Regions from separate parts of the Kocuria sp. cx-455 genome, predicted to be linked through region 3. Evidence: riboswitches for the same ligand, from Rfam matches in the RefSeq annotation. Region 3 holds a riboswitch; each other region holds the start of a gene.
What was found. A riboswitch is a leader RNA that binds a small molecule or an ion and turns the genes downstream of it on or off. The one in region 3 is predicted to bind S-adenosylmethionine.

Region 1 (7,670 bases), on a different contig from region 3:
CGTCCCCGACGACGCATCTCCTCCACGTCGTAGCCGGCCTCGGCCTCGTCAGCCCAGGTCTGAATCTGCTCGTCTCCAACAGGGCGGCCGTTGATCATTCTCATACTAAATATTGTAGTACGTAAATCAGGGTCCGAGTCTGCCACTCGGCACCGTTGAACGGGTGGCCCGCGCGCATGCCCGGCCGGCTCAGCGCTTGCCGAACTTCGTCCGCGTCACCACCAGGCCCAGCAGCGAGATCAGTGCGATGGCGATGTAGTAATAGCTGGGGGCCAGTAGCGAGCCCGTAGAGTTCACCAGCCACGCCAACACGAGCGGGGCAAAGCCCCCGAACAGCGTCACGCCCACGTTGTAGGCGATCGACATGCCGGTGGTGCGGATGTTGGTGGGGAACATCTCCGACAGCAGCGCCGGCAGCGGGCCGAAGTACAGCGCCATCAGCGCACCCAGGACCACCTGCACCGCGGTCAGCATCCCTACGCCTGGGGAGGCCACCAAGATCACGAACAGCGGGTAGGCCACCACGACGGCGGCTACCGCCGCGACCGTCATCACCCGTGCGGGCCCCACCCGGTCCGCGAGCTTGCCCACCAGGGGCGCCCCGATCAGGGTGACGATCCCGGAGATGATGCCGCCCAGGTATCCGGCGTACCCGGGCAGGTGCAGGTTCTGCACGGCGTAGGTGGGCATGAACAGGATGAGGTAGACCGACACCGATGCCAGGCCCACGACCGCCGCGGAGGTCAGCCACCTCGGTGCCGCATGAATGAGGGTGGCGCCCAGGGGTGACTTCACCTGCTCACCCCGGGCCTGCTGGAAGTCCGGGGTCTCCTCCATCCTCAGCCGGATATACAGGCCCACCGGGCCGATGAGCAGGCCAACGAAGAACGGCACGCGCCAACCCCAGCTGTAGAGCGCTTCATGGCTCAGGAAGGTGTTGAGGGTGAAGCCGAAGCCGGAGGCCAGGAACATGGCCACGCCCTGGGTGGCCACCTGCCAGCTGCCGTAGAACGCCTTGCGATCCGGGGCGTTCTCGATCAGGAACGCCGTGGCCGTGCCGAACTCGCCACCGGCGGAGAAACCCTGGATGAGCCGGGCCACCAGGATCACCAGGGCCGCCGCCGGGCCCAGGACGGCCGTGGTGGGAGCGGTGGCCATGATCAGCGTGCCCAGCATCATCAGCAGAATGGTCAACGTCAGCGCGCCCTTGCGCCCGTGTCGGTCTGCGTAGGAGCCCAGCACCATGGCCCCCAGCGGGCGGATCAGGTAGGACACGCCAAAGGTGCCGAAAGTCAGCAGGATGCCGAGGACCTGACCGCCTTCACTGCCCGCGGGCTCGAAGAACAGCGCGGAGATCACCACGGCGAACGACGAGTAGACGATCACGTCGAACCACTCCAGGGCATTCCCGATGGACGACGCCACCACGGCCCGCCGCGCTCGCGAGCGGTCCTGCGCCGTGACGGGCGTTCCGTGCGTTCTCGCGCCCGGGTTTTCTGCAGCCGTGCTCATGCTGTTTCTCCATCTGTTCGGGTCCGGACGAGAATGCCGAGACGGTGCGTCACGACGCGGCGTCGAGCCGGTCGATCAAGGCGTTTACAAAGGCCTCGCAGGCCTGCAGCTGCTCCAGTTCCACATACTCGTTCGCGGTGTGGGCCACCGCAATGTTCCCGGGGCCGCACACCACGGTCTCGATCCCGGCCCCGTGGAACAGGCCTGCCTCGGTACCGTAGGTGACCTTCTCATCCGAGGGCAGCCCGCCGCAGTCCCGGGCCAGCCGCACGACGTCGGCATCCGCGGCGGTCTCCAGGCCGGGGCCCTGGGCCTTGACGGCCAGCTCTATGCGGGCCGCGGGGTTCTCCGCGCGCATCTCGGGCTCTAGTTCATCGAAGAGGAAGCCGCGGATCTTCTCGACGACCGGCCCGGGATCGACGGTGCCCAGCGCCCGGAACTCGAATTCGGCAGTGCACGCGTCCGGGACAGTATTGTTCGCGATGCCGCCCGCGATTTGGTTCACCCCGCCGGTGGTGAACGGCACGGGGTAGGCATCGTCGAAGGGGCCGTTCTCCCGCCAGTCCGTCGCCAATTTCCGGTAGAACTCAGTAAACCGCCCCGCGTAGTGGATGGCGTTGACCCCGTTCGGGGTGAGGGAGGAGTGGGCCGCCACCCCGTGGAAGCGGGCCTCGAACAAGTTGATGGACTTGTGTCCACGCACCACCCGCATGCCGGTGGGCTCGCCCACGATGCAGCACCACGGCCGGATGCCCCGCTCCCCCAGACGGCCGATCATCTGCTGCGCTCCGAGCAGGCCGACCTCCTCGTCGTAGGAGAGGGCCAGGTGCAGGGGCTCGGCCAGCTCCGCCTCGAGCATCCGCGGCAGCCTGCTGAGGACCACGCCCAGGAAGCCCTTCATGTCCGTGGTGCCCCGGCCGTAGAGCCGGCCGTCCCGCTGCTCGGTGGTGAACGGGTCACTGTGCCAGTCCTGCCCGTCCACGGGCACCACGTCGGTGTGCCCGGAAAGCACCACGCCGCCCTCGGTGCTGCCGTCGCGGGCCGGGATGGTTGCGAAGAGGTTGGCCTTACGCACCCCGGCGGCGTCTTCCTCGGGCAGGACCAGCGGTTCGACGCCGGCGCGCCGCAGCTTTTCCGCCACCCACTCGATGAGCTCCACGTTGGAGTTGCGCGAGGTGGTATCGAAGGAGACGAGGCGGCCGATCCAGTCAAGAGAGGAAGTCATGAGCAGACTCTAGGCGTAGGCACCAGCGGCCGGTCAACCCTCCGCCCGGGCCCGCTCACCGGCCCGCGCCGGCGGCTACCTCTTGACGACCCGGGCGGTGACGGGGGTGTGGTTGGCGAAGATGTCCTGCACCGGGCAGCGGGCCTCCACGGTGCGCCCGAGCTCCTCGTAGCGCTTTTGCGACTCCGGGCCCGTGATGGACACAGTCAACCGGACCTCGCTGAAGCCCGGGCGGACGGTCTCGTCCGCGCCGAACAGGCCGCGGACGTCCAGGTCGCCCTCGGCGCCGATGTCGATCCCGTCGAAGCGGATGCCCAGCTGGTGGGCGTAGAGCCGGTAGACCACCACCTGGCAGGAGATCAGCGCGCCCAGGGCGTACTCGACGGGGCTGGCGGCGGTGTCCTCGCCGGCCAGGGCCGCGGGCTCGTCCACGGAGAACTCGTGCTTGCCTGCAGTGATGCGCGTGGCCACCGGGCCGGTGCCCTCGCCCGTGATCTTGAACGTCAGCTTGGCGCTGGCGGGGCTCTTGGCGATGGTGCCGGACCAGGCGGTACCCGCCTCGTCCAGACGGTCGGCACGATCCTGGGCGAGGTCACGCAGAGCTGTTTCGGTCATGACGGAGTCCTTCCTCTCGGCGCACGCCGGGGCGGAGCGCCTTACTTACGCCGCCCGGCCGGGCCGGCGTCGAATCGTCACCTGGGGCGCCCCGCTAAAGCGACGAGGGTTGCCGTCCAACCAGCCAGGGCCAGGGGTTGGAGCCCTTGATTCCGCAGGCGATCTTGCCAGATCGGGAGGTCGGGATGCGCAACGGAGCGTAACGGGAGGACTTCTGGGGCACCGCCGACAACGCATAGTGCTGGACCGGGCGTGAAGCCCTCGCAGAAGATGTCGATCAATCGTGCTGGCGGGAGATGAATCCCGCCATCCCGGGGACTGTGAAGGCGACGACCCCGTGGTCCGGTGCGTAGATCAGCCCCTTGCTGATCAGATTTGCACGGGTCGGTCCCAGGCTCCTGCCTTTCCGCTTCAGCCGGTTAGCAACTTCGCCTGATCCGACCCCGTCGTCTCCTTCAGGGCACATGGCCCGCAGGTACTGCTTCTCCGCCGCGGTTGTCCGGTCCCACCGGGCGCGGAAGAAGCCGTTGTCCAGTTGTCCCTGGCCGACAGCTACCCCCATCCGAGCGTCTTCGAACTCGATCGCGGCCCCGGTCGCTGCGTTCCATGTCTCCTGACCGAACTGTTGGATGAAGTACGGGTAGCGACCTGACGTCGTGACGACGTAATCAAGAGCATCGGCACTCCAGTCAACACCTTCCTTGCGAGCGGGTTTGAGGATGGCCTCGCGGGCACCGTCGCTGTCGAGTTTCTTGATCACGCTGTAACGGAAACGCTCCGAGTACGATTTCGCCTCCGCCAGGGTCTGGGGCAGGCTGGGTAGACCCGCCAGAGCGAACAGTACCGGCAGGTCGTCGGTCGCAGCGGACTGCATGACGGCCGCAAGGGTCTGGATCTCCTCGGAGCTGAGGTCTTGAGCCTCATCGATGAGCAACGCCAGACTTACCCCGTCTTCACTGGCAGCCAAGGAGACATCGCGGACCAGTTTGCCCAGATCAGTCAGCAGAAAGCCGCTGTCTGCGGCGCCACCAGTAGCGCCGCTCAGGTCGACACCGAAGTTCCAAGTGCCTGTGGTGTCGTACGAAGCCTTGAATGAGAGAGCAGTCTTCAGGGCGCGAAGGAGCCTCTTCCCCGCAGACGGTCGCGCCAGGTCCGACAGGGGGCCGTACAGCCCTTCGCCCACCATCTCGCGCAGAGCGCGACCAGAACCAGCTTCGAGCTGAACGGTGATCCAATCCCGCGTCTCGGCATCTCGGCGCAGCCGCGACAGGAGAACTGTCTTCCCGACTCCGCGTAGGCCATAGAGAATTATCGGCTGATCCGTCTTGCCTCGTTCAGCTCGTTGCAGGGAAACGCTCCAGGCATCGATGACATCGTTGCGTCCGACCAGGGCAGACGGCTTGCGACCGGCTCCTGGGGAGTAGGGGTTGCGCACAGGATCCATTAAGGCCCTCCCGGGGGATAGCGAAGTCTAGGGGAGTATAGCGTTTTGCTATACTCCCCTAGACTTCGCTAGAACTCGCGGGCAGGGATGCTGGAGCCGCATCTGGTTCAGTTCCGGGCGCGAAGCGGTCCCCCTCGTAGACTGCCTACGAGACCCCCGACCCCACGAGTAAGGCACCCACTCCCGTGTTCAACCACGCCTCCTTCATTTGGGGTGCCGCGGACATCCTGCGCGGCACCTACAAGCAGCACCAGTACGGCGATGTGATCCTGCCGTTCACCGTCCTGTTCCGCCTGGACGCAGTGCTCACCCCCACCAAGGAGGACGTGCTGGAGGCCATCGGCCCCACCTACGTGGACACCGAGCCGCCCCTGGCGATGATCCGCAACCGCACCAAGCAGGCCGGCAACGAGCACACCTATAACTTCTTCAACCGCTCGCGACACACGCTCAAGACCTTGCAGGGGGACCCGGACAACCTCGAGGAGAACCTGCGCGACTACGTCAACGCGTTCTCCGAGAACGTGCGGGAGATCTTCCAGAAGTACGAGTTCGAGCAGACCATCTCCGGCCTCGCCCACCATGACCTCCTGCTCCAAATCCTGCAGCACTTCACCAAGGCCAACCTGCACCCGGACGCGGTGTCCAATGAGCAGATGGGCCATATCTTCGAGGAACTGATCCGCAAATTCGCGGAGGCCTCCAACGAGACCGCCGGTGAGCACTTCACCCCGCGCGAGGTCATCGACCTCATGGTCACGCTGCTGCTCCACGACGACGAGGAGCTCACCACCCCCGGCATCGGCCGCGACGTCTACGGTCCGGCCTTTGCGCGCAAGTCGATGCCCTCATGGAACACCGCACTAAGACTCAATCCACCGATCAATGGTGTAATCAAAGGGCATCTTCCCGAAGGGGCGGACAGTCACTATATATTGTGGAGGGATAGGAAATGAAGCATCTCGGTGATAATGAATGGCTAGGTGATTTCTGGCTCCCTGAACGCCCCGACGACACCGTAGCCGGGCTGTTGTGCGTTCACAACCACAAACCTATTTTGATTCTGTTAGGGCAGCTGGGCCTTTTTTCTGCACCGCGTATCCCCATCATCCACGGTGCGCTGGTCGCTGGACAACCGTTTATCACGCTTTTCGACGCGGTAATCGATTCGGAATCCCAGCCAGGAGTTTTCAATGCCTGCAGTGTAGATCTTACCGGGCAAACCCTGCAAGCCAGTTGGATCGTGTACGGGCACTGGCTTACCGAACAAAGTCGTGTAACACACGCGTTTGTTCACCTCACCGGCCTGGATACCTGGGCACAAGTACCCCCTCCCTCGGTGGAACCATGCCTCGAAGGCCCCGGCAAACAGCCGGAAGTTCCAGCTATTGCCTTGACCTCTCTAGAAGGGGCCCAGCTTGGTAGCTTGCGGTTGAAATTCCGGGCGGAGCACACTGTCGAGATGGGTCTGACGGCTACGAAAAGGACTGCTCAACTGGAATGGGTAGCGGCCGAACCTATGACTTGCGAGGACGTTACTGAGAACATCGTTATTCCCCTCAAGCAGTTCTTCGCCCTCATCCGCACCGGGCCAGCTGTCATCGACCGATACCGGCTCCGCGTTGCTGACGTTGCTGGCATTTCCCTGGAAGTCGATGGCTGGATGGTAGCTGACTCCATTGAGGAGCGACGCCACGAAACGAACGCAGTCCGCAGGACAGAGACCGGTGTGGAACCCATCGCCAGGTGGTTAGAGCGCTACAAAACTCTCGGGCGGGCGCCTACCACCACGGCAAATGCATTAGCCGGTCACTATCCCTTCCTCGACGGTAAATTCACCACGATGGCCATGACCTCAGAAGGTTTGCACCGCAACCTTCACCCCGAAAAGTGCGGGCTCACTCGCGCACAAACTAATGCGGCCAAGCGAGCCATCAAAGCGGCCACGGATATTGACGAGGCCACCAAGGAGAAGCTTTCATCGTTGCTGGGAGGACAATTAAGTCAACCAAGCTTTCGAAATCGCATCGCGCAGCTCCAGGATGATCTCCAGCCCCTCACTCAGTTTTTGTGCGGTCCTACTCCAGAGTTGCAAAATTGTTGGTCTCAAAAAGTAGTAAGGCTACGAAACGACTACGCCCATGCGCTGCGGGATGAATTCGAATCTGGCCTAACGCGGGTACTGGCCTCATCGCTCACGCTGCTGGTGGCTGCACGTTGTTTAGTCGAAGCTGGGTACAGGCCGGAACAGCTGTCCGAGTCTTTTCCTAAAACTCGTGCTGGGCAAAACCTCATCCACTACGGGCGTGTTTATCTTCCTTCGCTTTACGGTCCTATAAATTTCAAAACAAGCAGCTGATCTCGACTGGTGTCCCCTTATTCTGAGGTGGTGGGAGCTATTCTAGGGTCATTTTGAGCTGCTGCGAGCAATGGTATTAGAGTGCAATAGTTGATTTCAGTTGATGCAGCCACGATCGTTGCGCTTGCAATTCCTCGCGCTCGGATTCGCGGCCCCGCCCGGGCGGGGGTCGCCCGGGGCCGACCGTATACCAGCAGTGCCCGACGCTCGACCATCCTGGGTGGCGACAGCGCCTTCGTCTCTGGTCCCACGGATACGGTTACCAGGTGCTCCAATCCGTCCAGGCGCGTTGGAATCCGCTGATGCTCATGGTCCAGTAGCTGTCTTTGTATTTCTTTCCGCCCCACATCCAGAGATCCAGGCCGGCGTCAAATATCTTGGGCGGAGGCCTTGGGCCGATTTAAGATCGAGATTTGCTGGTCGATTTCATGGCGTCACTACCGGGCTGCTGCTGGAGACGAGGTCTCGCCAAGAGGCAGCCTTCTGCACCTCGGTCTCGTAGGCGATCAGGTAGC
Region 2 (7,670 bases), on a different contig from region 3:
TCGATCTGGAAGCACCCCAGGGTGTGGGTGGAGCTGATGAGCCGGAAGGTGTCCGGGTCGTCGCGGGGTATGGCGTCCAGGTCCGGGGCGGGGCGCTCGGGTTCCATCCGTGCTACTTCCTGGACCGCGTAGGCCAGGGTGGATTGCATGCGCACGCCCAGGATGTCGAGCTTGATCAGGCCCATGGGGTCCATGTCGTGTTTGTCGAACTGGGACATGGGCAACTCGATGCCACTGGCCTGCACCGGCGTGCGGTTCAACAGGGTCGCGTCCGAGAGGATCACCCCGCACGGGTGCATGGAGATGTGGCGGGGCAGCCGGTCCAGGCGCTCGGTCAGATCCACCAGCAGGTCCAGCTGCCGGTTGGCCTTGAGCTCATCGGCCAGACGAGTCAGTTCGGGGCGCTGGGCGATTTCTTCGCGCAGGGTGGCCCCCGGGACCCGCCACAGTTGCTCCGCAATATGGTCCACGATCTCCTGCCCCAGCCCCAGGGCCAACCCGGCATCCCGCACGGCGCCCCTGGAACGGTAGGCATTCTGCATGCTCATGAGCGTGACCCGACTGCTGCCGAAGCGCTGGAAGATCTCGCGGTAGATCCTGTGCCGTTGCGCGCTCTCCATGTCGATGTCGATGTCCGGCAAGGTGCTACGCCGCGGTGAGAGGAAGCGTTCGAACACCAGGTCGTATTCGAGCGGGTCCACAGGGGAGATTCCCAGCAGGTGCACCACCAGGGACGACACCGCCGACCCGCGTGCCGCGTGCCGGACCTTCAGCCGGGTCATCAGGTCGGAGACCTCCGAGACGGTCAGGAAGTACCCGGCAAACCCCAACTGCGCGATCACGTCCAGCTCACGCTCCATCCGCGAGCGCAGCGATTCCCCGCTCAGGCCAGGGACGGTGCGGTCCCAGTTCTGGTGGGAGTGGAAGCGTTCCAGGCCGGTGTAGCAGCGGGTTCTGAGTTGGGCATCGGGGTCCCCGCTGAGACCGATGACAGAGGCCTCAGGGATCACGGGCTGTCCCACGTGCAGGTCCGTGACGGGGTCCTGGCTGCAGCGTTCGGCCAGCCGGTAGGTGTCCGCGAGCAGGTGCGCGGCCCCGGAGACACCCAGGTTTGCGGCCGAGGAGATCTCGTGGGCGAGCCGGGTCATCTGCGCGGTGTCTTTGAGCCAACCCTGCCCCGTGGGTTGCAGTACCCCGGGGTCCGAACCGGCCAGCTCCCCCAGGGACAGCAGGGTGCGAGCGGCATCCAGCACGTCCGCGGTGACGGCTTGCCCGGGGTGGGCGTAGCGCACGGCGTTGGTGAGGATCACGGGCAGCCCGGCCTCACGCCCCACGGTGAGCATCCGCACGGCGTGACCGGTGCTGAGGGTGCTGCCCTGCGGTGCCAGGTGGGTTGCGGTCTCCACGATGAGGCATCCTGCCGGTAGTACGCGCTGCCACGCGCGCAGGGCCGTGCGCGCGGCCCGGTAACGGCGCCGGGCCAGCAGAGATCCCACGTCCGAGTCCGGGCCCGTGAGCACCACCAGGCCGGGGGCTGCCCCGCCCGCCGCGCGGTGTACGTGGCGGGCGATCTGTTCCCGGGTCAGTCCGATGGGGTGGGCGCCATGGTGGTCGTGGTCACGGTGAGCCGCGGACACCAACCGGCACAGGGACGCGTACCCGGCCCCTCCGTTGCCACCGGTGGCCAGCACCACCACGCGCCCGATCACCCGGGGCGAGGGCACGGCGCCGCGCTGGGGACGGCCGTTCTGACCCTGCTGGCCGGTGGCGGCCCGGGAGTGCTTGCCCGACGACGCCGCTCCCGGGCCCAGCAGCGCCAGGTCCACTCCCAGCACGGGAGCCACCCCGTGCTGTTGGCAGGCCAGCACGTGTTTGACCACCCCGTACAAGCCGTCCCGGTCCGTGCACGCCAGGATCTGCGCCCCGTAGGACGCCGCTACCTGGGCGAGCTCGTGGGGGCGAGCCACGCCGTAGTGCGCGCTGTAGGCGGTGGCCACGCGCAAATGAGGGAAACGCATACCTCATATTCGAAACTTTGTTCTATTAATGTCAAACCCCCTGGTCAACCACGAGCCACCACTGACCGGTGACCTCATGACGCACCAGTTCCAGCGTGCGAGGCACCACGGCCCCGCGCTGAGCCGCCTGGACGCGCCAGTGTTGCCGATCCACCACGGACTGTCCGCTTTCCCGCGGAACCCTCTCTTCCACCTCCCACCAGCGGCGACGTTCGTACCAGCGCTGCGGCGGGGCCGTGATGCGGTGCAGCCTGCCGCGAAACACCAGCTCGCGCGGAGCTCCCGCTGCATCGCAATGCACCTCGCACGGCTGCCCCCATCCCTCGTCGAGCCGCACCGCGCCGTGCGTCTCGTTCCGCGTGAGGTCCGTATGGTTTACCGCAGCCAGTACCGTCATGACTCGTTCACCCTCCCGGTGTATTCGAAACTTTATTCGACTACCGTGAGGGTGCCAAGGGTCGCCGACACGCATAAGCGGAACGCTCCGGTGGCCCTTGCGACGGCCGGCGGCCGTGCCGTGCGAGGTGTCGTCGGACCAGCAGTCATAAAACTTCATCGTTTGTGGCGCTCGACATGCGCGTGGTTACGTTGTCGCCATAAGAATCACGAGTTCCGGTGCGAAGCCCTGGCTGGCCGGACGGCAACCCTCAGACGCTGTCGTGGGGTGCCCCAGGTGATGATTCGGCCCGCCGTCAGTTCCGGCGCGGGCAAGGACGGCGTCCGGTCCAACATTCCGTGGCGCCCCGTCATGAGGAGTGTCATGGCCCCCGCCACCGCCCCGGTGCCCACGGTCACCGATTCATCATCAGCCCAGCGGACCCAACCCGCCACGGATCACGCGCTCGCGAGCGTGGGATCCGCAGTGCGTGACAAGAAGCGCGTGCTCGCCGCGTCCTTCGTGGGCACGACCATCGAATGGTACGACTTCTACCTCTACGGTGCCGCCGCAGCCCTGGTGTTCAGTCACTATTTCTTCCCGCAGGGTTCGGGCGTGGGCTCGATCATTGCCTCGTTCGCGACCTTCGCCATTGCGTTCTTCTTCCGGCCCCTGGGCGGCATCATTGCCGGGCACCTGGGTGACCGGATCGGCCGCAAGGCCCTGTTGGTCGCGTCCCTGTTGATCATGGGCGTGGCCACCACGGTGATCGGGCTGCTGCCGGGCTTCTCGCAGATCGGCTGGTTCGCCGTGGCCCTGCTCGTTGCCTGCCGCATTGCCCAAGGGTTGTCCGCCGGCATGGAGTGGGGAGGTTCCGCGGTGCTCTCCGTGGAACACGCACCCAAGGGGTTGCGCGGACTGTTCGGTTCCTTCACGCAGGTGGGTTCGGCGGCCGGCATGCTCTTGGCCACCGCGTTCTTCGCGATCATGCAGGGCGTCACCACCGCCGAGCAGTTCCAGGCGTGGGGCTGGCGCGTACCCTTCCTGTTCTCCGCAGTGCTCGTGATCATCGGCCTGATCATCCGCGCCGGCATCGAGGACGCCGAGGAGTTCCAAGAGGTCAAGCGCGAAAAGGCCGCCGCGACGTCGCCCGTGCGTGAGGTGCTCACCCAGCACACCCGCGGCGTGATCGTCTGCATCGGTCAACGCATGATCCAGCCGGCCATCTTCTCCATCCTCACCGTCTACACGCTCACCTACGTGACGCAGCAGCGCGGCGCGAGTCAGTGGGTCATGATCTCCATCCTGATCGCCGCCGCCGTGGGCCTGGTGGGCGGCCCGTTCTGGGGCTGGCTCTCCGACCGCGTGGGACGCCGCCGCATCTCCATCATTGCCGCGGCCGCCATCGGCGTGTTCGTGTGGCCCTACTTCTACTACCTGGACCACGGGCCGCTGGCCTTGCTGCCGCTGGTGTACCTGATCGGCATGGCCGTGCTGCATGACAGCATCTACGGCCCTCAGGCCGCTCTGTTCGCCGAGCAGTTCCCCACCCACCTGCGCTACTCCGGGGTGTCCCTGGGTTACCAGGTGGGCACCATTCTCTCCGGCGGTCTGACCCCCATGATCGCCGCGTGGCTCGTGGCCACCGGCGGCTCCCCCTGGCTGCTGTGCGGTTACTTGAGCCTGCTGGCCGTGATCTCCGTGGTCACCGGCCGCATGGCCAAGGACACCGTGACCGACGCACCCGAGATCGCTCAGTACTGACTCGGCACCACCCGCACACGCGCCAGTACCAACCCGAAAGGATCCCTTTTGCCCCGCCCCTTGCTGCTCAATGCCTTCGAAATGCCCGTGCCCGTCCACCAGTCCCCCGGACTGTGGCGCCACCCCGAGGACCAGTCGCGCAACTACGCGCAACTGTCCCACTGGGAGCGGGAGGCCCAGATCATCGAGAACGCGGGCTTCCACGGCCTGTTCCTGGCCGATGTCCTGGGACTCTACGACGTGTACGGCGGGTCCGCGGACGCCGCCCTGCGCGGTGGCGTTCAGGTGCCCCAGCTGGACCCACTGATCCTGGCACCGTTGCTGGCCAAAGCCACCAGCACCCTCACCATCGGCGTGACCGCCTCGGTCACCTACGCGGCTCCCTATGACCTGGCGCGCCGCTTCTCCACCCTGGACGCCCTGACCGACGGGCGGATCGCGTGGAACGTGGTGACCTCCTACCAGGAATCGGCGGCGCGCAATCTGGGCCTGGGTCAGCAGCTGCCCCACGACCAGCGTTACGACCGCGCCGACGAATACATGGACGTGGTCTACTCGCTGTGGGAGGGCTCCTACGCGGACGATGCCTATGTCGCGGACGCCGCGAGCGGCGTCGTCGTGGATCCCGAGAAGGTCAAGGGAGCGGGGCATTCCGGCGAGTACTTCGACGTCCAGGCTCCCGCCCTGGTCGCGCCAACACCGCAGCGCACACCGTTCCTGTTCCAGGCCGGGGCCTCCCCGCGCGGGCTGAAGTTCGCGGCCAAGCACGCGGAGGCCGTGTTCTTCTCCGGGCCCACTCCCGAGCAGGTCGCCAAGTGGACGGCCGGTCTGCGCGAGGCCGCCGCCGAGTACGGCCGCGATCCCCGCTCGATCAAGGTCTTCACCAACGCCGCGGTGGTCGTGGCCGAGACCTCCGAGGCCGCCCGCGAGCGCCTCGAGTCCTATAAGCAGTACGTGGACGTCGACGCCGCGCTCGCCCTGTTCGCCGGCTGGACCGGAGTAGATCTGTCCAGCGCGGACCCGGATGCCCCGCTCGAGCACGTGGAGACGGACGCCAACCGGTCGGCGCTGGCCTCGTTCACCAAGATGGATTCCGAGGGCGCGTGGACCCCGCGCCGAGTCGCCGAGTTCGTGGCCGTCGGCGGCCGCGGCCCCGTGATCGTCGGCTCCCCCGAAGAGGTCGCCGACGAGCTCCAGCGCTGGGTCGAGGTCGCGGACCTGGACGGCTTCAACATCAACGCGTGCGTGCGCCCGGCCGATTTCGAGCGCTTCGGCCGGTTCGTCACGCCCGTTCTGCGCGAACGCGGTGTGCTGACCGCCGACGACGCCGCTTCCGCTACCTCCCGCACGGCCCGCGAGGTCTTCGGCGGGGCCGGGCCCCGCTTGCGTGAGGATCACGCGGGGGCGAAGTTCCGGTTCGGGAGCTAAGACCGCCGCGTTGTCAGTAGAAGGTCCCCCGGGCACGTGACGTGTCCGGGGGATCTTTTTGTTTTGTATCAGCTCGCGCAATCAACGTTGCGCGGGCAGCACGTACTTCCCCGTTTTGTCGGTGGCCAGCGCCAGGGACGAGATGTACTGCTTGGATCCGTCCGGAGCCAGTTCATTGGAGAGCAGCATGTCCGGGCGCTCAAACTCCATGCCGGTCACATGACAGGTAAGTGTCACGTCCGAGGGGTTGCCGTCCGCATCAACCATGGGCAGGTCGATTCCGTCATCCACGCGCCGCAGGTAGTACCGCCCCTGAGTCAGCACAGCCATGACGGGTGTGACGATCATGGCGATCAGGACCGCGAAGATCGGCGAATACGGTGCCACCGCCGGACCGAAAGCGCCGAAGAACATAGCGATGGAAATACCCGCCGAGAGCGCCAACGACGTCACGCCCACTGGATTCCAGTTGTAGAGCATTCCTCGACGGAACTCGGGGTACTTGGGTGAAAGTTTGAGGATGTACTTGTTGACCACGATGTCCGTGGCAACCGTGACGATCCAGGCCATGGCGCAGTTGGCGTAAAAGCCCAAGATGGTGTTGAGGAAGTCGAACATGTTCAGTTCCATCAGTGCCAGGGCGATGGCCAAGTTGACCACCACGAAGACCATGCGGCCCGGATAGGTGCGGGTCACCCGGGTGAACGAGTTGGTCCACGCCAGAGATCCTGAGTACGCGTTGGTCACGTTGATCTTCACCTGAGAGATGACCACCAGGATCACCGCCAGGGTCATGGCCAGCCACGCGGGCATCATCTCCCGGTAGACGCCCAAGAACTGGTGGACCGGTTCATTGGCGGTCGCAGAGGCTGCCGGGTCCAATGTCGCAATCAAATACACCGTGATGAACAGACCGGTGATCTGCTTGATCGCGCCGAAGATCACCCAACCGGGGCCGGCCAGAATGACGGCGCGCCACCAGGCCACACGGTTCTCATCGGTCTTGGGTGGCATGAATCGCAAGTAGTCGATCTGTTCGGCGATCTGAGCGATCAGTGACAGGCACACGCCGGCGGCCAACATGACTGAGGCGAAGCTCACCCCGGCACCCGCGCCTGATTCACCCTGATACGCGAAGAAACTACCCACGGAATCGGGATTGGCCAGGACCAGATATCCCACGGGGATCACCATGAGCACGAGCCACAGCGGGGTGGTCCAGACCTGCAGCGTGGCCAAGGTTTTCATCCCGTAGATGACCAGGGGGATGATCAGCAGGGTCGACAGCGCATAGCCGATGGGTTTGGGGATACCCAGCCCAAGTTCCAGGCCCTGAGCCATGATGGAACCTTCGAGGGCAAAGAAAATGAACGTAAAGGTCGCAAAGATCACGTTGGTGATCACGGACCCGTGGTACCCGAATCCCGAACCGCGGGTAATCAGGTCCAGGTCAATGTTGTACCGAGCCGCGTAGTACGCCAGGGGCAACCCGGTGACAAAGATGATGAACGCGGCAACGGTAATACCCAGCAATGCATTGGTGGTTCCGTGCGCGATTCCGACATTGGCGCCAATGGAGAAGTCCGCCAAATAGGCAATCCCACCGAGTGCGCTCGTGGCGACCACACCCGCGCCCCATTTCCGGTAGGAACGCGGTGCAAACCGAAGTGTGTAATCCTCCAGACTCTCGCGAGTGGCCGCTCGCGCGTCCGCGTTGGTGCCTGGTGAGACGGTAGTTGTCGATCCTTCGTGGTCCGGACGTGTCCGAGTATCTAACGACATGTGTTCGATCTTTCTTCTGGGCAGCTCCGAGAGCTGAAAGATGCGTGATGATCCGGTGGAAGGCTCTGTGTATGACCAGCTACGAATCCATGGGAGGCCGGTTCGTGTTGTGCATCCAACCGGCGACCCCAGAAGAACTATGGCCCCGAATTATTTCGGGAATGTTTTCGATCGACGACACTTCTGTGTCGGGGAAAGCCATTCGTGTAACGATTGAAAGAAGGGTCGCCGCCGATTCATCGGCAGCGACCCTTCGACAGTCACCTCGCACTCGCGAGAGCATCACACGGCTTGAGCTCGTC
Region 3 (7,670 bases):
AGTTGCTCGGCAACTTCGGTGCGCTCGTCTTCCGGGGTGTTCTGCAGGCGGCGCTGCAGTTCTGACAAAATCTCGGGCAATGAACGGCCGGCGGCACGGATCAGGAAGACCTGGCCGAAGCGCTCTTCGTACTCGGCGTTGCCCCGGGCGAGCTCGGCGTTGAGGTCCGCCGTGGACTCACCCAGCCCGGCCTGCTCGTTGCGGGAGAGATCGGCTTCTTTGGACTCCCCGGCGGCGCGCTCGCCGATCTTGGGGTGGTGCGACAACGCCTGGTCGAGCTCTGCGTCCGTGAAAGGGTGAGCGGCATCGCGGGCGGCGGCCAGGACGTCGTCGATGGTGTCGTACGGCCGGCCGGCCACGATCTCCTCGATCCAGCGCTGGATGTCCAGAGCGGGACGAACGGTCTCCACCGCCGTCCGTCGATCCGTGTCGTTGAACTCGCTGAGCGTCATTGCATTCCCCATATTTTCGCTATGTGAAATCTAAATTCCATATGAAGATAGTGAACTGGATCACAAGACGGAAGTCAAGGGGGTGAGCCGGAGTTTTCAGAACCGAAACCAGGTGTCATTCGGCTGTAAGGCACAACAAGGCGTGACGCACACCGGCGCGCGCGAGGCGGGTGCCGGAACGGTGCTTACGATGAGGTCATGAAACCGTTTGTACTGCTGGCCACCCGGCCCGAAAACGATGTGGCACTGGAGGAATATGATGCCGTGCTGCGTTTCGGTGGCCTGCAGGAATCCCAACTCGAACACGTGCGACTGGAGAAGGGCCCGGTTCCGCAGTTGGAGCTGGACAAGTACAGCGGAATCATTGTGGGCGGCTCGCCCTTCAACTCATCGGATCCTGCGGAGGAGAAATCGGCCACGCAGCACCGGGCCGAGGAATGGATCAGCGCTCTCCTGGACGAGGTGGTGGCCCGTGACTTCCCGTTCCTGGGCGCCTGCTACGGCGTGGGCACATTGGGAACCCACCAGGGGGCGGTGGTGGACCGCACCCGCAGCGAAGAGGTGGGGCCGATCACCGTCACGGTTACCGATAAGGGCGCCAAGGACCCCTTGCTGTGCCACCTGCCGGGGGAGTTCACCGCGTACGTGGGGCACAAGGAAGGCACGCGATCGCTGCCCGCCAATGCGGTGTTGCTGGCCACCGGAACCGTGTGCGAGGTGCAGATGTACCGGATCAAACAAAATCTCTACGCCACCCAGTTCCACCCGGAACTCGATCCGCAGGGTCTGATCAACCGGGTGGTCGCCTACAAGGATCTGGGGTACTTCCGGCCGGAGGACACCCACACCGTCATCGACCGGGTCAAGGACGGCCCCGAGGTGGATCAGCCCAAGAAAATCCTGGCGGCGTTCGTGGACCGTTACGCGGTGTAGGGACACACGTCCGCTGCACACGCCCGTGACAATGACCGCACCGCGCACCGGCGACCGATAGCGTGGGACCATGAGCCAGCATCCCGCGCCTTGGAGCAAGCCACCCGCGCCGTCCCCGGTACCGCCCGAACAGCTGCGCACGCTGGCGTATCACCGGCTGGGCCGGGCGGATCGGAACCACGCATGGTGGAAGCCGCTCGTCGAGGGCGCCATCCTGTTCTTCTTGTTCCTCGTCCTGTCGGTGTTGTTCGCCATTCCGATCATCCTGTTCATGGACAACCCCATGGAGCTCGATGACGTGACCGGCGTGAACCAGCTGGATCCGTTGATCTTCTTCTTCCTATTCGGGTCAGTCGCGCTGCTGGCACCGGCGGCGTACCTGGCCAGATGGATCATGGGTCCGCGGCCCCTGGGGCTGCTCCACTCGGTGACGGGGCGGTTGCGCTGGAAGTGGCTGCTCCGGTGCGGACTCGCGGCCTTGGCCATTTTCGTGATCGTCAATGGCCTGTCCATCCTGCTCGACCTCATGGCCGGCGGCGAGGCAATAGAATTCACCGTGGCGCCCCAGTGGGGTTGGCTGCTGCTCATGGTGGTGGTGCTGGTGCCCATTCAGTGTTTTGCGGAGGAACTGGTCTTCCGCGGTTATCTGATGCAGACGGTGGGCCGGTGGCTGAAGCACCCGGCATGGGCCATTCTCCTGCCGGTGCCGCTGTTCGTCGCCGGGCACCTCTACGACGTTTGGGGACAGACCGCCATTGCCATCATGGCGATCACCATGGGGGTGCTCACGTGGCGTACCGGTGGGCTGGAAGCGGCGGTCGCCCTCCACGTGGTCAACAACTGCACGGTCACACTCATGGCCATGGTCGGGCTGGCGGACCTCAACGATACGAGCGGCGGGCCCATCGAAGTCCTCTTCACGCTTGCGATCAACGGGATATTCCTTGTGGTCGTGTTCCGGATGGCGCGCAAGGCGCGGATTGCCACCTCCCGCACCATCATCCTGCCGCCCCGGCCGCGGTTGCCCTCGCTCGCTCAGCGGCCACTCGTGGTCAGCCAGAACGGCTCCGAACTCGCGGCATTCGTGGTGGATCCCCGCACCCATAACTACCTCTCCCTGCCCGAGCAGTACGGCCCGTACACGGTCCAGGACGGTCAGGGGCGCCCGGTGGGCCTGCTGGACGTGCGCAAGACGACGAGCCCGAACCAAGGACCCCGCGGGGGCGGTTCTTCCAGCAACCAGGACCGCACTCCCTAGACTGTGCTGCATGGCCCCACACTGCGTTTCTGATTTGGATTCTCACCGTGCCCCGTTCGGCTACGCCCGCGCGCTGGGCGATTACGTCATGGCATCGCCCAGCTCCTACCACGCGGTCGAGGCCGCGGCGCAGCTGCTGCGCGGAGCAGGATTCACGCAACTGAACGAGACCGAGGCCTGGAGCGACGTCGCCGGGAGGCACTTCACGATTCGTGACGGCGCGCTGGTCGCATGGGTGGCCCCGCGCAATCTTCGCCCGGGGGTCGGCTACCGAATTCTGGGCGCCCACACGGATTCACCCGGATTCAAGCTCAAACCCAAACCCACCACGGTGTCCCACGGCTGGTACCAGGCCGGGGTGGAGGTTTACGGCGGGGTGTTGTTGAACTCGTGGCTGGACCGGGATCTGCGCCTGGCCGGGCGGCTCGTGGTCCGCGATGAGAACGGTGAACTCTCGCAGCACCTGTGCTCGACCGAGGCCATCGCGCGCATTCCACAACTCGCCATCCATTTGGATCGCGCGGCCAACGAGGGTCTTAAGCTCGACAAGCAACAGCACGTGCAACCCATCTGGGGGACCGGGTCGGTTCAGGACGCCGATGTGCTGGGGTTGCTCGCGGACACGGTCGAGGCATCGGTGACCCCGGAGCGCATCGTCGGTTACGACGTGGTGCTCGCGGACACGCAGAGGCCGGAGCTGATCGGGCAGCGGCGGCAACTGCTCGCCAGCGGTCGGTTGGACAACCTGTCCTCCGTGTACGCCGGGCTGCACGCCATGGTCGAAAGTGCCGAGGACCTCGATTCCGCGTTGCAGATCTCGATGCTGGCCGCATTCGACCACGAGGAGGTCGGCTCCGCCACACGCTCGGGCGCGGCCGGTCCGTTCCTGGAGGACGTTGTGGTCCGGGTCAGTGCGGCGCGGGGCGAATCGCAGGACGATTACCGGCGCTCCTTATCCGCATCGGTGTGCCTGTCCGCGGACGCAGGGCACCTGGTGCACCCCAATTACCGGGGGCACCACGACCCCGTGAACACCCCGGAACCCGGTGCCGGGCCGCTGCTCAAGATCAACGCCAATCAGCGGTACACCACGGATGCCGTGGGTGCGGGGCTGTGGGCGGACGCGTGCGAGCGCGCCGGGGTGAGCTATCAGCAGTTCGTCTCGAACAACAACGTGCCGTGCGGTTCCACCATCGGACCGATTACGGCCACCCGGCTGGGTATGCGCACGCTGGATGTGGGCGTGGGACTGCTGTCGATGCACTCCGCCCGCGAACTCGCCCACGTGGACGACCTTCATGCGCTGTCCCGGGTGACCGGGGCGTTCTGGCGGTCATAGAACGTCACGTGTGTTGACAGTCGTTCTGAGCCCGTGATGGCCTGAACCCGTAACGCCATCAAGAGCGGCCGAGAGACGTGGCTCGTCAACGCCGCAGCAACCACCCGGATACCGGGACGGTGCTTCCGCCACGACCGATGGACAGCTTTTCAGCTCCCGCGGTTCGCACGGTCACGCCCGTGCGCCGGGCTGCTCTCGGTCGACGGTGCGGAGCATCGCGACAGAACGCGAGGGACACCCGAGAAGATGAGTATCGATACCCGGACCACAGAACAGTTGGCCCCCACCAAACATCAGCTGGACGTGGCGGAGCCCCTGAGCACCCGCGACCTCTTCGACGTGTTCCAGCCGGTGTTCAACCGCATTGCCGGCGGGGCTGTGGAACGCGAACAACAACGGATCCTTCCGTTCGAGCAGTTCGCATGGCTCAATGAACGGCGTTTCGGCGCGCTCACGGTCCCGCGCTCGCGGGGCGGCTACGGTGCCAGCCTGGAGCAGGTCGCCGAGTTGCTGATCGCTCTGGCCGCCGCCGACTCCAACGTGGCACACGTGTACCGCTCACACCTGGGATTCATTGCGAGTCTCGGCTCCGACGAATCCGACGTCTGGTTCCCACGCATTGCCGACGGTGAGACCGTGGGCAATGCCGCGACCGAGCGATCCGGTGCGGCCCTGGGCACCGCGGCCACCACACTCACCCGGACCACCGACGGCGAGTGGGAACTCAACGGCACCAAGTACTACTCGACCGGCTCCATCTTCTCCGACTGGATCCAGGTCACCGCCCAGATCCCCGGTCTGGAGGAGCGCTCGCACGCGCTGGTGAAAACCTCGTGGGACGGCATTGAACTGCTCGATGACTGGGACGGCTTCGGCCAGCAACTCACCGGAACGGGCACCACCCACTTCCGTGGGGTCAGGGTTCCGGCGGACCACGTGCGCAACCGCGACGGTCGGGCCACCCAGGAGACCGCCGTGTTCCAGCTCGTGCTCCTCGCCGTCGAGGCCGGCATTGCCAAGGCCGCGATCGACGAGGGCGTGCACCTGGTGCGTTCGCGCACCCGCGGTTTCAACACCGGCACGGGATCTGTCGCGTGCGAGGATCCGCAGATTCTGCAGCGCGTGGGTGAGCTCGGTGCCAAGACTGCCGCCGCGCGGGCCATTGTTCTTCAGGCGGCCCGTGAGCTCGACGCCGCCATCGGCGTGCTCGGGGGCGAGCCCCTTCTCGCCAACCCCCAGGAGTTGACCAACGCGTGTGAGGTGCCGGTGGCGCACGCGCAGGTGGTTGTCCCGGAACTGGTGCGCGACGTCACCGACGGGATCTTCGACCTGCTCGGCGCCTCCGCTGTGGGCAGATCCAAGTCCCTGGACCGCTTCTGGCGCAACGCGCGCACGGTGGCCACCCACAACCCCACGATGTACAAAGCGCGCATTGTGGGCGACCACCGCGTCAACGGGACCCCGATGTTCGGCCTCAACGCCATTGGTGAGGTCAAGCCCTCCGGCGGAACCCCAGCGGAGTAGAGCTGAACGGTCTCGATCCTGCGGCGCCCTCCAGGCGCTGCCGCGACCACGTCACAGGTGCCGCCCGAGCCTTCGCCTACACCTCATGCGTCGTTGGGACCCTTGGTCACGCGCAATAGGGTTCCAACCATGCACCACGTGGAAAGGAAGGTTCTAACAGGCCATGGGATGTGCCACTCGCTTGACCTTGGAACCGCTGCGCGTCGATCACGCCTCAGAAATGCTCGAGGTGCTCGGAGATCCAGCGCTCTACGAGTTCACGGGCGGCCGGCCACCCACGCTCGAGGAACTCACCGCACGGTACGCGCTCCAGGTCACGGGAACCTCACCGGACGGGGCCGAAGAATGGCGTAACTGGATCGTGCGATCGGCGGCCACGGCAGAAGCCATTGGATATGTGCAGGCCACGATCCGGCGAACTGAACGGTCCGCGGATCTCGCCTGGGTGATCGGCACCCGGTGGTGGGGGTGCGGTTACGCGACCGAAGCGGCGTCGGCGATGGCGGGGTTGCTGCGGGCAGATGACATTGCGCACTTCACCGCGCACATTTCTCCCGGTCATGGCGCATCCGAACGTGTGGCGCGCAAGGTGGGTCTGCACCCGACCATTGAACGGGTCGATGGCGAGGTCGTGTACACCTCATGCGTCGTTGGAACCCCTGGTCACGCCCAGAAGGGTTCTAACAATGCACCGGGTGCGCGGCAGGGGTCCAGCGGCCCCTGAGTTGTGCATTCCAGCCGACGACGCCGCCCCGGTCACCGTTCGTGCGAAAGGTGGCCGGGGCGGCGTCGTCGGTGGTTGGGGAGCCTACGGTAGCTGCGGCATGGCGATGTCGGCCATGCGTGCGAGAACGCGCACCACCTGGCAGGAGTAGCCGAACTCGTTGTCGTACCAGACGTAGAGCACCAGGGAGTTGTTGTTGACGATGGTGGCCAGCCCGTCCACCACGCCGGCGCGGCGGGAACCGACCAGGTCGGTGGAGACGACGTCCGGGGAGTCCACGTAGTCGATCTGCTTGCGCAGCCCGGAGTTCAAGGAGATGTCCTTGAGGAACGCGTTGACCTCGTCCGCGGTCTCGGGGGCATTCTCGAGCTGCAGGTTGAGGATGGCCATGGAGACGTCCGGGGTTGGCACGCGGATGGCGTTGCCGGTGAGCTTGCCCTTCATTTCGGGCAGGGCCTTGGCCACGGCCTTGGCCGCACCGGTTTCGGTGATGACCATGTTCAGCGCTGCGGAGCGGCCGCGGCGGTCACCCTTGTGCCAGTTGTCAATGAGGTTCTGGTCATTGGTGTACGAGTGAACGGTCTCGACGTGACCCTGCTTGATGCCGTACTGGTCGTTGAGAACCTTGACGACCGGGGTGATGGCGTTGGTCGTGCAGGATGCTGCGGAGAGGATCTTGTCCTCGGCCACAATGTCCTTGTCGTTCACGCCGCACACAATGTTCTTGAGTTCGCCCTTACCGGGAGCGGTCAGCAGGACCTTGGCGACCCCCTTCGACTGAAGGTGCTGGGAAAGTCCCTCTTCATCACGCCACGCGCCGGTGTTGTCGACCACCAGGGCGTTGTCGATGCCGTACTCGGTGTAGTCCACCTCGGCCGGGGAGCCCGCGTAAATGAACTGAATGGCCACACCGTTGGCGGTGATGATGTTCTGGTCTTCGTCCACGGTGATGGTGCCGTCGAACGGGCCGTGCACGGAGTCTCGGCGCAGCAGAGAAGCGCGCTTGACCAGGTCGTTGCCCGGCTTCTTGCGGACCACCACGGCGCGCAGGTTCAGGCCGGTTCCGTCGTTGCGGTTGATGAGGATGCGGGCCAGCAGACGGCCGATGCGACCGAAGCCGTAGAGCACCACGTCCTGAGACTCGGGTTCGTTCTCACCCTGGAGATCAACCACGGAAGCCAGCCGCTCACGCAAGTACGCCTCGAGGTCGGTGCCACCGGATTCCTGGTACCCCTGGGCCAGCTTGGCCACGTCGATGTTGCACGTACCCAGCTGGAGCTTGGTCAGCGTCTCGACGATGTCGAGGGTGTCCTTCAATGGCAGCTCTTCCCCCAGGATGCGGCGGGTGAAGCGGTGCGCTTTGATGATCTCGGTGACGGACTTGTGAACCAGTGACCGGCCGAACACGGTGGTGACCACCTTGTTCTCGCGGTGCAAACG
Region 4 (7,670 bases), on a different contig from region 3:
CGGTATCCTCCGGGGTCACCGGCACGGCCACCTGGGCCAGGATCGGGCCGGCATCCACGTCTGCCACGACCTCGTGCACGGAGGCGCCGGTGACCTTGACACCGAAGTTCAAGGCGTCCCGCACGGCGTGCGCGCCCGGGAACGAGGGCAGCAGCGAGGGGTGCGTGTTGATGATCCTGCCGGCGAAACGCGCTACCAATTGAGCGTCCACGATACGCATGAACCCGGCGAACACAACGCGGTCCGGGTTGTAGTTGGCGATGGCGCGTTCCAGGCTCCGGTTCCACTGCTCCCGCTCCGGGTAATTCGCCAGCGGCACCAAAAACGTGTCGATCCCGGCGGCCTCCGCGCGTTCCAAACCTGCGCACGGTTTGTCCGCGCCGACCGCGACAATGTCCACGTCCACGTGGCCTTTGTGCAGCGCATCAATGATTGCCTGCAAATTCGTACCGGAACCGGAAACCATGACCACGAGTCGCATACCGATCATGCTAGCGATTTTCTGCGGTCAACCCGGACCCTGCCGCTGCCCTACAGTGGAGATCATGCAGGATTCCGACGGCCCAGACACAGCACGCGCGTCCTCCCGTTTGAGGCTTGCCGGTGTGGCAGCGGGTCTCGCCCTGCTGTCCTCCGCCCTGGTGACCGGTCTCGTGTGGTCCACGGCCGTGGGCGTGGTCATGGCACTGGCCAGCGTGGTCCTGGGCATCGTGGTGCTGAGCACGTCCCGCACGGTGCAGCCCCGCATGCTCCTCACGTTCCTGGCCGTCCTGGCCATTGTGTGGGGCGGGTTCAATGCCTTTGGTGGTGGGGCACGGTTGGCCGTCTGGCCGGCCTCGCAGGTCTACCAGGAGTGCGCCTCCTCCGCCCTCACGCTGTCCTCCACCAGTCACTGTCAACGCCAGCTCACGGACAATATTTGGAACTACCTCTCCGGCTCGGAGCTCGAGACCGGTCCGGGGGAATCATCGCCGGAGCCCGCGCCGTCGGGGTCGCCCACTACGTCGGGGGCGCCCGCCGCGTCGGAGTCTCCCGCATCGGCAGAATCCCCGGAATCCGCCCACGTTCCGTCGAACACGGCCACGCCGGCGCCGTCCGCCACGGTTGAGTCCGCTTCACCCGCCCCCTGAGGGGTCACCGCTGTCGACCCGTTCGCATTCCACGGAACGCGGTTCCGATCGCCGCCGACGCCGCTCGATCCAGTTCCGGTCCCGGTCTCATCGCCCCGGGGCCGGACCGGTGCCGGAGTCTCGGTCTGCTGCGGTTGGCGGTCATCCGGCCGCGCGTCCGCCTCGGGCACCGCTAGCCGTGCGGCCTTTCGCCGTACTGATTTCCTGGCCGCTCGCTTCTGCCGGGCTTGCGCCTTCTTGGCCTGTTTGGCTTCTACCTTGGCGGCCCGGGCGGCCGCGGAGGCTTCTGCACCGTGGCGCTGCTGGTCTTCGGGATCAGAATTGCCCCGGGGCGGCTCCTCCAGGGAACTGTTCCACGGATTCTTTCGATAGCCCTCGCGTTCGAGCCACGGGCCCAGGATGTATCCGATCACGCCGCCCGCGGTGATTTCGGCGCCGGCCCACAGGAACACGTGCCACGCATTGGGCCCGATGTCCGTGAGCCTCCCCATGCCCAGCGATCCCTGGGACAACCAGGCGAGCAAGGCCACGAGACCCGCGCCGATCGCGGCGATGAACGCGACGGTCAGCACGGTCGAGACGATGAACGTGAACCACCGCATGGGCAACCTGATGGCCATCCAGTCGTCCAGGTGATTCTCGCCCTCGCGCAGGAACCACCAGCCCGCGAGCACTCCGGCCAGCACCGGTAGCACCACCACGGCGGGGGCATAAACCCACGGACCCCCCTCCGGGAGGGCCGCAAACGGCGGGAACTGCGGCAACGCACCCAGTGACGTCTCGAATGGCGAAGTGAGTGCGCCCTCCCCGACCGAGAATCCGGCCCCGCTGATCCACGCGGCGGACCACACGATCATGTTGGGCAGATAGCCGAACTGCAGCGCCGTGAGGGCGGTGTCACCGGCGGCGCCCGTGCCCAACCGCTGGTACACGGCAATGATCCGGTCCCAATTCCACACCAGCGTCACCGCGGTGACCAACGCACCCGCGGCGATCATGGCCACGGCGGACAAGAACCCCGCGCGTACCACGGCCCAGAGGTAGGAACCCGCCCACCTGGAGTACTGGCTGGTGCGCTGGATCCACGATGCGGCGTCGGCACCCAGGATCGCGGCCAATGAGCGCGATACGCTCCACCCCCCAACCAAAGTCCCCAGGCCCGCGGGAATCAAGGGGAACACCGCACCGGCCGGCACGCTGACCGAGACGTACTCGGTGCTACTCACGAGCGCCACGAGCGCTCCGATCAGCGCGTAGCTGACCATGCCGGCACAGAAGGGGATGAGGAACTGACCGCGCCAGCACGCGCGCGCAATCCTCCTCCCCGCGATGACCGACAGGGCGAACGGTATGAGGGTGAGGCCCAGGGGGACCAGGGTGAGAGTTCCACCCCCGGAGGACAGGTCGATGCCCTGGATCGCCGCCATGGTCAACGGCGTACAGTGCGCCACCAGCCACACCTGACCCGCAAGCTGAAGTCCGCCCAACACACCTAACGAATCGAACCCGCCGGCCAGCCACACCGCTGCCATCACCAGCCCGGTGAGTAACAAGCTCACGGCCGCCACGGCAATGAGTTCAACCACTCCTTGCAACCACAGGGGCATGGGGAATCCGCCCTCACGGCCGCCCCGGGGAGAACCGGGCGAGGGCGGTGCGGCGGGTGAATCTCCGGGGTCATTGTTTCGACGGCGCTGCGACCGCTCGCGAACCCCGGACAGGGTGCTGGAAAAGGTGGGGAAGTTCATCGCCCCCCATCTTTCCACGTCCCCACCGGAGTTGGCCCAGACTTCACCGACAGGTCACCGGGGCTTGGACGTCCGGTGACCCGACCGGGCCATCGTGTTAACCGTGAAAATCGCAGTGGTTGCCGAACAATTCCTCCCCCACGTCAACGGCGTAACGCATTCCGTGGTGCGAGTCCTGGACTACCTTCGGGCGCAAGGCCACGAAGCCATGGTCATTGCCCCGTCCTACGACAAGTTCAGCACGTTGGGTTCCGTGGCCACCCTCGACGGTGTCAGGGTCCAACGCATTGCATCCATTCCGCTTGCCGGATACCCGGACGTGCGGGTGGCCAGCTGCACTGTGGCCCGCATGCAACGAATCCTGACCCGTTTCCAACCGGACGTCGTTCACGTTGCCTCACCCTTCGTCCTGGGGTGGCAGGCCATTCAAGCCGCCAAGAACCTGGGATTACCGTGCGCCGCCGTGTACCAGACGGACATCCCCGGATACGCGGCGCGGTACGGCGCGCCCGTTCTGGAAAACGTGTTGTGGAGCCATGTGCGAAACATGCATAATTCCTCGACCGTGACCCTGGCACCGTCAACGGCCGCCATTTCGCAGCTGCATGCCCACGGTGTGCAGCGCGTGCGCATGTGGCGGCGCGGGGTGGACACTCGCCGGTTCGATCCCGCCCGCCGCGATCAGGACTGGCGCGAACGCGTGGGCGGCGGGCGCAAGCTCGTGGGCTACGTGGGTCGTCTGGCACCCGAGAAGCAGGTTCAGGACCTCGTGGTGCTGGACTCGCTGCCCGACACCCGGTTGGTGATCATCGGGTCGGGACCGGAGAAGGAGATGTTGCGCCTCATGCTTCCCAACGCGTACTTCGCGGGCTTCCTGGACGGTGACGCACTGGCCACCGCCATGGCCTCCCTGGACGTGTTCGTCCACTCCGGTGAACACGAGACCTTCTGCCAGACGATCCAGGAAGCCATGGCCAGCGCGGTTCCCGTGGTGGCGGTGGGTCGAGGAGGGCCCGTGGACCTTGTCGATTCATCCCGCAACGGTTGGCTGTACAAGCCCGGCGACACCGAGATGCTCCGCGCTCGCGTGGTGGATCTCGTGGGTGACAACGCTAAACGCGCCGCCTTCTCCCGCACCGCGTACGACTCCGTGCAGACCCGCACGTGGACCGCCGTGTGTGATCAGCTCATGGATCACTATGCACGGGCACGAACCATTGCCTCGCGCGCGCGCAGGTTGTCCACAACATCGCCGTGATCCGTGGTGCACAAACGATTCGTTGGTTAACTTTTGGTGACGTTATGTGACATTCCCTGGTTTACCACGCCGTCGACCCGCTACGCTCGAATCCAGCTTCACGAGATGCGCTCTGGCGCGCGGTGTTAACACCGCGCGCCCGTTGGGCTCCAACCCGGCGCGCGCCAACCCTCGGTTCAGGGGTGGTTTGGATGACGAAGCGGCTGTGGCGCAACCGCGTGCGCAGCAAGAGCCTTTCTGTATGAAAGCACAACACTGATGAAGAACATTCAACAACTACGCGCAACGACCGAGTCCTCTCGAGAACAATGGGTTGACGTCACCGTCGACATCGACCCCGACCACCACGTGGTGCGTCTCACGGACTCCAATGGGGACGTTCATGAATACCTGAGCGGCAACGTTCGCGCCCTGGTTCACGCAACCGCCCACAATCGCGGCCGCGCCCAGTGGTGCGAGAAGTACCGTCAGCTCCTGGTTCCCGGAGCGTCCAACGTTTCCGGCGGTGTTCCGTTCTACAAATTGGAACCGAAACCGGTGGCGCTCAGCGCCTGATCGGGACCGAACGTGCTGAGGCCCCGCACCATTGGATGGTGCGGGGCCTCAGTCGTGTATTCACACCGTGCCTAGTGCGCGGGCGAATCATGATCAACGATTCTCAGGCCAGCAGTTTGGCCACCAATGCGCTCGCGAACTCCTCGGAGATGTCCCCGTAGTTCAAGGAGAAGTCCTCGTCCACCTTGGTCGGCAGCAGACCGGAACACAGCACCGCGGCCCGGCCGTAAAGCCCCGGCAACTCCGCGCCGATCGGCACGGACACCAACTGCAGCTCCGAATCGTAACTGACCAACGGTGCCCCGTTGTCCCGAGCGGCCAGGTGCTTACCCAGTGCGGAGGACACCGGGCGGGCGTGGCCCGAAGCGACGTCGGCCTCGGTGCGGAACGCGTAACGGGTGCGATGGTGGTGATTGATGCGGAACAGCCCCGCCTGGTTACGGTCCTCCGTGGCCTCCCATGTGGCGTCTTCGGGAACGAAGTGCTCGGCCACGCCGTTGTACTGCATCTCGATCAGCGGCAACGATTCCACGACCGAAGACAGGGGTGGCAATGTGTCGAGCATGACGGGTCCCGCCTCGTAAACCACATCGCACGCGCCATGGGGAAGCTCGTCACGCAGAGCATCCAGGTCCACGTCCTGCAACAGCGTGGTTGCGTGGTCCTCGGGCGAGAGCACCACGACCTCCGCGCCCAGCGATTCCGCGATGCCCGTCACCGTTTCCTCCTGCTCCGCACGCCAGCCGCCGGTGAGCAACACGGAACCATCCACCAACTGTGTCAGCGCGGGTGAGCACACCTGCCAGCGACGTACGGTCCAGCTGCCGTCGCGAATGACTTCCAGGAAACCCAGGGCCTGTAAATGCCCCACGAACCATTCTTCGAAGCGTTCGGAATCCTCGGCCTGGCGGGCGACGATCGACAGGCTCCCCCGTTTGCCGCCACCCAAAAACGTCAGCGCGTCCTTTAACGGTGCCCAGGACCCGGGATAGTCGCCGTAGTCGGGACCGATGAACTGCAAGGACTCCACCGAACCGGTCTGACCGACCGCGGACAGCTTGGTGAGCCGCCCGGGGTAGCGCTTGGTGAGCCCGCAACGGCGGCAGCGTCCGAAGATCCACGGCGCCTTGGCCTTGGGGTCCATGGGCGGCAGGATCACCTTGTGCTTGCCGGTGCTCAGGCACGATGGCCCCTCGGGTGCGGGAAGTTCATTGCTGCGCTCGGGGTGCATCAGACCCTCGGCCGAATGCCAGCCCGCGATCCCGGGGACCGTCACGTGCGGTGCGTCCGGCGCCAGTTCCACCGAGTCCATGTTGTCAAAGGAACCCTGCACGTATTCATCCGGCAGCTCGTCCAGGGTGGTCGAGGTGACGGGCCACAACGGCTCCTGCGCCACGTGCACCATTTCACCCTCGTAGCCCAGCGAGCGCTGAGTGATGTAGAAGGAGCTGTCACGGACGCGGAATTCCAGGCGCTGTTTGACGGTGCGCCCAGCCTTGAGCACCAGCGTGTAGTCGCTGGGCTTGAGCGTCTTGTTGTCCCGGATCAGGTCCGAGCCCTCCAAGCTCACCTGGAAAGGTGGCACTCGAGGGGCCGACAGTTTGGTGGACATCAGCTTGAACGAGTGCGGGTTCCGCCATTCGCATTCCAGCGACAGCGGATCATCGGAGTCCGAGGTGACCGTGATCTGCGGTGGCCGCAACGCCGAGAATCGTCTCACATCTCCCGGGATGCGCAGGCCACCGGACAGCGTGACGGCCGGCACCAGGCGGGGCACCAGCCCGGCGAAGTTGTCGTTGGCAGTGAGCATCGGGTCACCGGCGCGCAGCACCTGGACATCGTCGAACAGCACCCAGTCCTCGGGCAGTCCGTTCTCCCCCGGGCCCACAATGCGGTAGTCCGGTGAGGCCGAGTCATCAAGGATGGCGGTGATCTGCTCGACCCATTCTGGTTTGTTCTGCACCAAGATCCGTGACGGCCACGCGGCAGGGATGTGATCCACCGAGATGAACGTGTCCGAGTAGGCGTCCTTGGCGAACACCACGACCGGCCGCGGGTTCCGGGTGATGGCGGTGTCACCGTTGCTGAGCGTGAGTTCACCGGACAATAACGTCTCGTTGGACATACGCGAGTTGTAGGCGGAGATCCCCAAGTACGCGTCACCGATGTAGGACAAGAACATGGTGCGCGGCCCGGCCTCGGTGGCCAATTCCACTTCACGCCCGGAAATCATCCGCTTGGGCACCACGAATCCGAGCTCGAAGATCGGGTTGCCCACGTAATCGGTTCCGTCAGTCATGGACAGGCTGACACTGCGGGGGCCCAGGTGTCGCGAAGCTCGTCGCTCCGTGGCAACCGCCGCGGCGGCGTCGTCGTCGCGGGAGGATTCCCACGCGCCCAGCTGAGCCAACGCGACCTGGAGGCCGGCGTCGCGAGTGAGCGGGTTGGACCAGATGCGACGCATGCCCTTGGAAACGTCCGTGTCCGCGATGTCGAGCCAGAAATCCACGTAGATTCCCAGTTCCTGGGCGCTCATTCCCTGGGCCGTGGTCAGCTCGAGGTCCTCGAACATGCGGTGCAGCTGCCGCAGCTCGGCCTCCCCGAACATTGTCTGGGACAGCGCCAGGCCCACGGGCCGATGGTTCACCGCGTGGGCGGAGGGCAGGCCGAACTGCCCGTCGAAGAGTTCCAACCAGTATCGCAGGGCGTCCCAGTACATCTCGGAGTCCTTGCGCACGGCCGTCTCCAGGGCCTTGGCGTTGTCCTGACCGGCTTGCAGTAAAATCGCCAACGGTAGGTAGAACGCCGACACGGATTTGTTTCCCGTGCGGGCCGCGAGCGCGGACATGTGCCGCCCGGCCAGGGAGAACAGGGCCAACAATGCCACCACGGGCGGCGGCCCGATCCTGTTGAGGTCGTTGAGCTGACGCCTGGAAGCCCGGTACCAGGCTTCCGTCAGCTTGTTGAAGGCGTCGAACA

Region 1: it holds a riboswitch for S-adenosylmethionine, as region 3 does, so the genes downstream of both, AC3ENJ_RS06370 (OsmC family protein) here and AC3ENJ_RS11720 (acyl-CoA dehydrogenase family protein) in region 3, are expected to answer to the same signal.
Region 2: it holds a riboswitch for S-adenosylmethionine, as region 3 does, so the genes downstream of both, AC3ENJ_RS01355 (MFS transporter) here and AC3ENJ_RS11720 (acyl-CoA dehydrogenase family protein) in region 3, are expected to answer to the same signal.
Region 4: it holds a riboswitch for S-adenosylmethionine, as region 3 does, so the genes downstream of both, AC3ENJ_RS05150 (hypothetical protein) here and AC3ENJ_RS11720 (acyl-CoA dehydrogenase family protein) in region 3, are expected to answer to the same signal.

What each region holds. Positions count from the first base shown of each region.
Region 1 covers NZ_JBYIPM010000003.1:178,308-185,977, forward strand. The annotation lists gene AC3ENJ_RS06355 (ribbon-helix-helix protein, CopG family) at 1-104, opposite strand, end outside; gene AC3ENJ_RS06360 (MFS transporter) at 190-1,512, opposite strand; gene argE (acetylornithine deacetylase) at 1,562-2,737, opposite strand; gene AC3ENJ_RS06370 (OsmC family protein) at 2,813-3,352, opposite strand; SAM riboswitch class IV at 3,389-3,504, opposite strand; gene AC3ENJ_RS06375 (ATP-binding protein) at 3,630-4,787, opposite strand; gene AC3ENJ_RS06380 (type I restriction-modification system subunit M N-terminal domain-containing protein) at 4,982-5,752, shown strand; gene AC3ENJ_RS06385 (ApeA N-terminal domain 1-containing protein) at 5,749-7,155, shown strand; gene AC3ENJ_RS06390 (DEAD/DEAH box helicase) at 7,582-7,670, opposite strand, start outside.
Region 2 covers NZ_JBYIPM010000001.1:279,473-287,142, reverse strand. The annotation lists gene AC3ENJ_RS01365 (DNA polymerase III subunit alpha) at 1-2,018, opposite strand, end outside; gene AC3ENJ_RS01360 (DUF6504 family protein) at 2,050-2,415, opposite strand; SAM riboswitch class IV at 2,620-2,738, shown strand; gene AC3ENJ_RS01355 (MFS transporter) at 2,779-4,158, shown strand; gene AC3ENJ_RS01350 (NtaA/DmoA family FMN-dependent monooxygenase) at 4,207-5,586, shown strand; gene AC3ENJ_RS01345 (purine-cytosine permease family protein) at 5,668-7,368, opposite strand; gene efeB (iron uptake transporter deferrochelatase/peroxidase subunit) at 7,651-7,670, opposite strand, start outside.
Region 3 covers NZ_JBYIPM010000007.1:166,792-174,461, forward strand. The annotation lists gene uraD (2-oxo-4-hydroxy-4-carboxy-5-ureidoimidazoline decarboxylase) at 1-452, opposite strand, end outside; gene AC3ENJ_RS11705 (glutamine amidotransferase) at 651-1,385, shown strand; gene AC3ENJ_RS11710 (CPBP family intramembrane glutamic endopeptidase) at 1,456-2,643, shown strand; gene AC3ENJ_RS11715 (M18 family aminopeptidase) at 2,654-3,982, shown strand; SAM riboswitch class I at 4,035-4,126, shown strand; gene AC3ENJ_RS11720 (acyl-CoA dehydrogenase family protein) at 4,229-5,506, shown strand; gene AC3ENJ_RS11725 (GNAT family N-acetyltransferase) at 5,670-6,230, shown strand; gene AC3ENJ_RS11730 (glyceraldehyde-3-phosphate dehydrogenase) at 6,315-7,670, opposite strand, start outside.
Region 4 covers NZ_JBYIPM010000002.1:284,781-292,450, forward strand. The annotation lists gene purN (phosphoribosylglycinamide formyltransferase) at 1-490, opposite strand, end outside; gene AC3ENJ_RS05140 (cell division protein PerM) at 926-2,737, opposite strand; gene AC3ENJ_RS05145 (glycosyltransferase family 4 protein) at 2,982-4,136, shown strand; SAM riboswitch class IV at 4,233-4,374, shown strand; gene AC3ENJ_RS05150 (hypothetical protein) at 4,395-4,691, shown strand; gene AC3ENJ_RS05155 (hypothetical protein) at 4,795-7,670, opposite strand, start outside.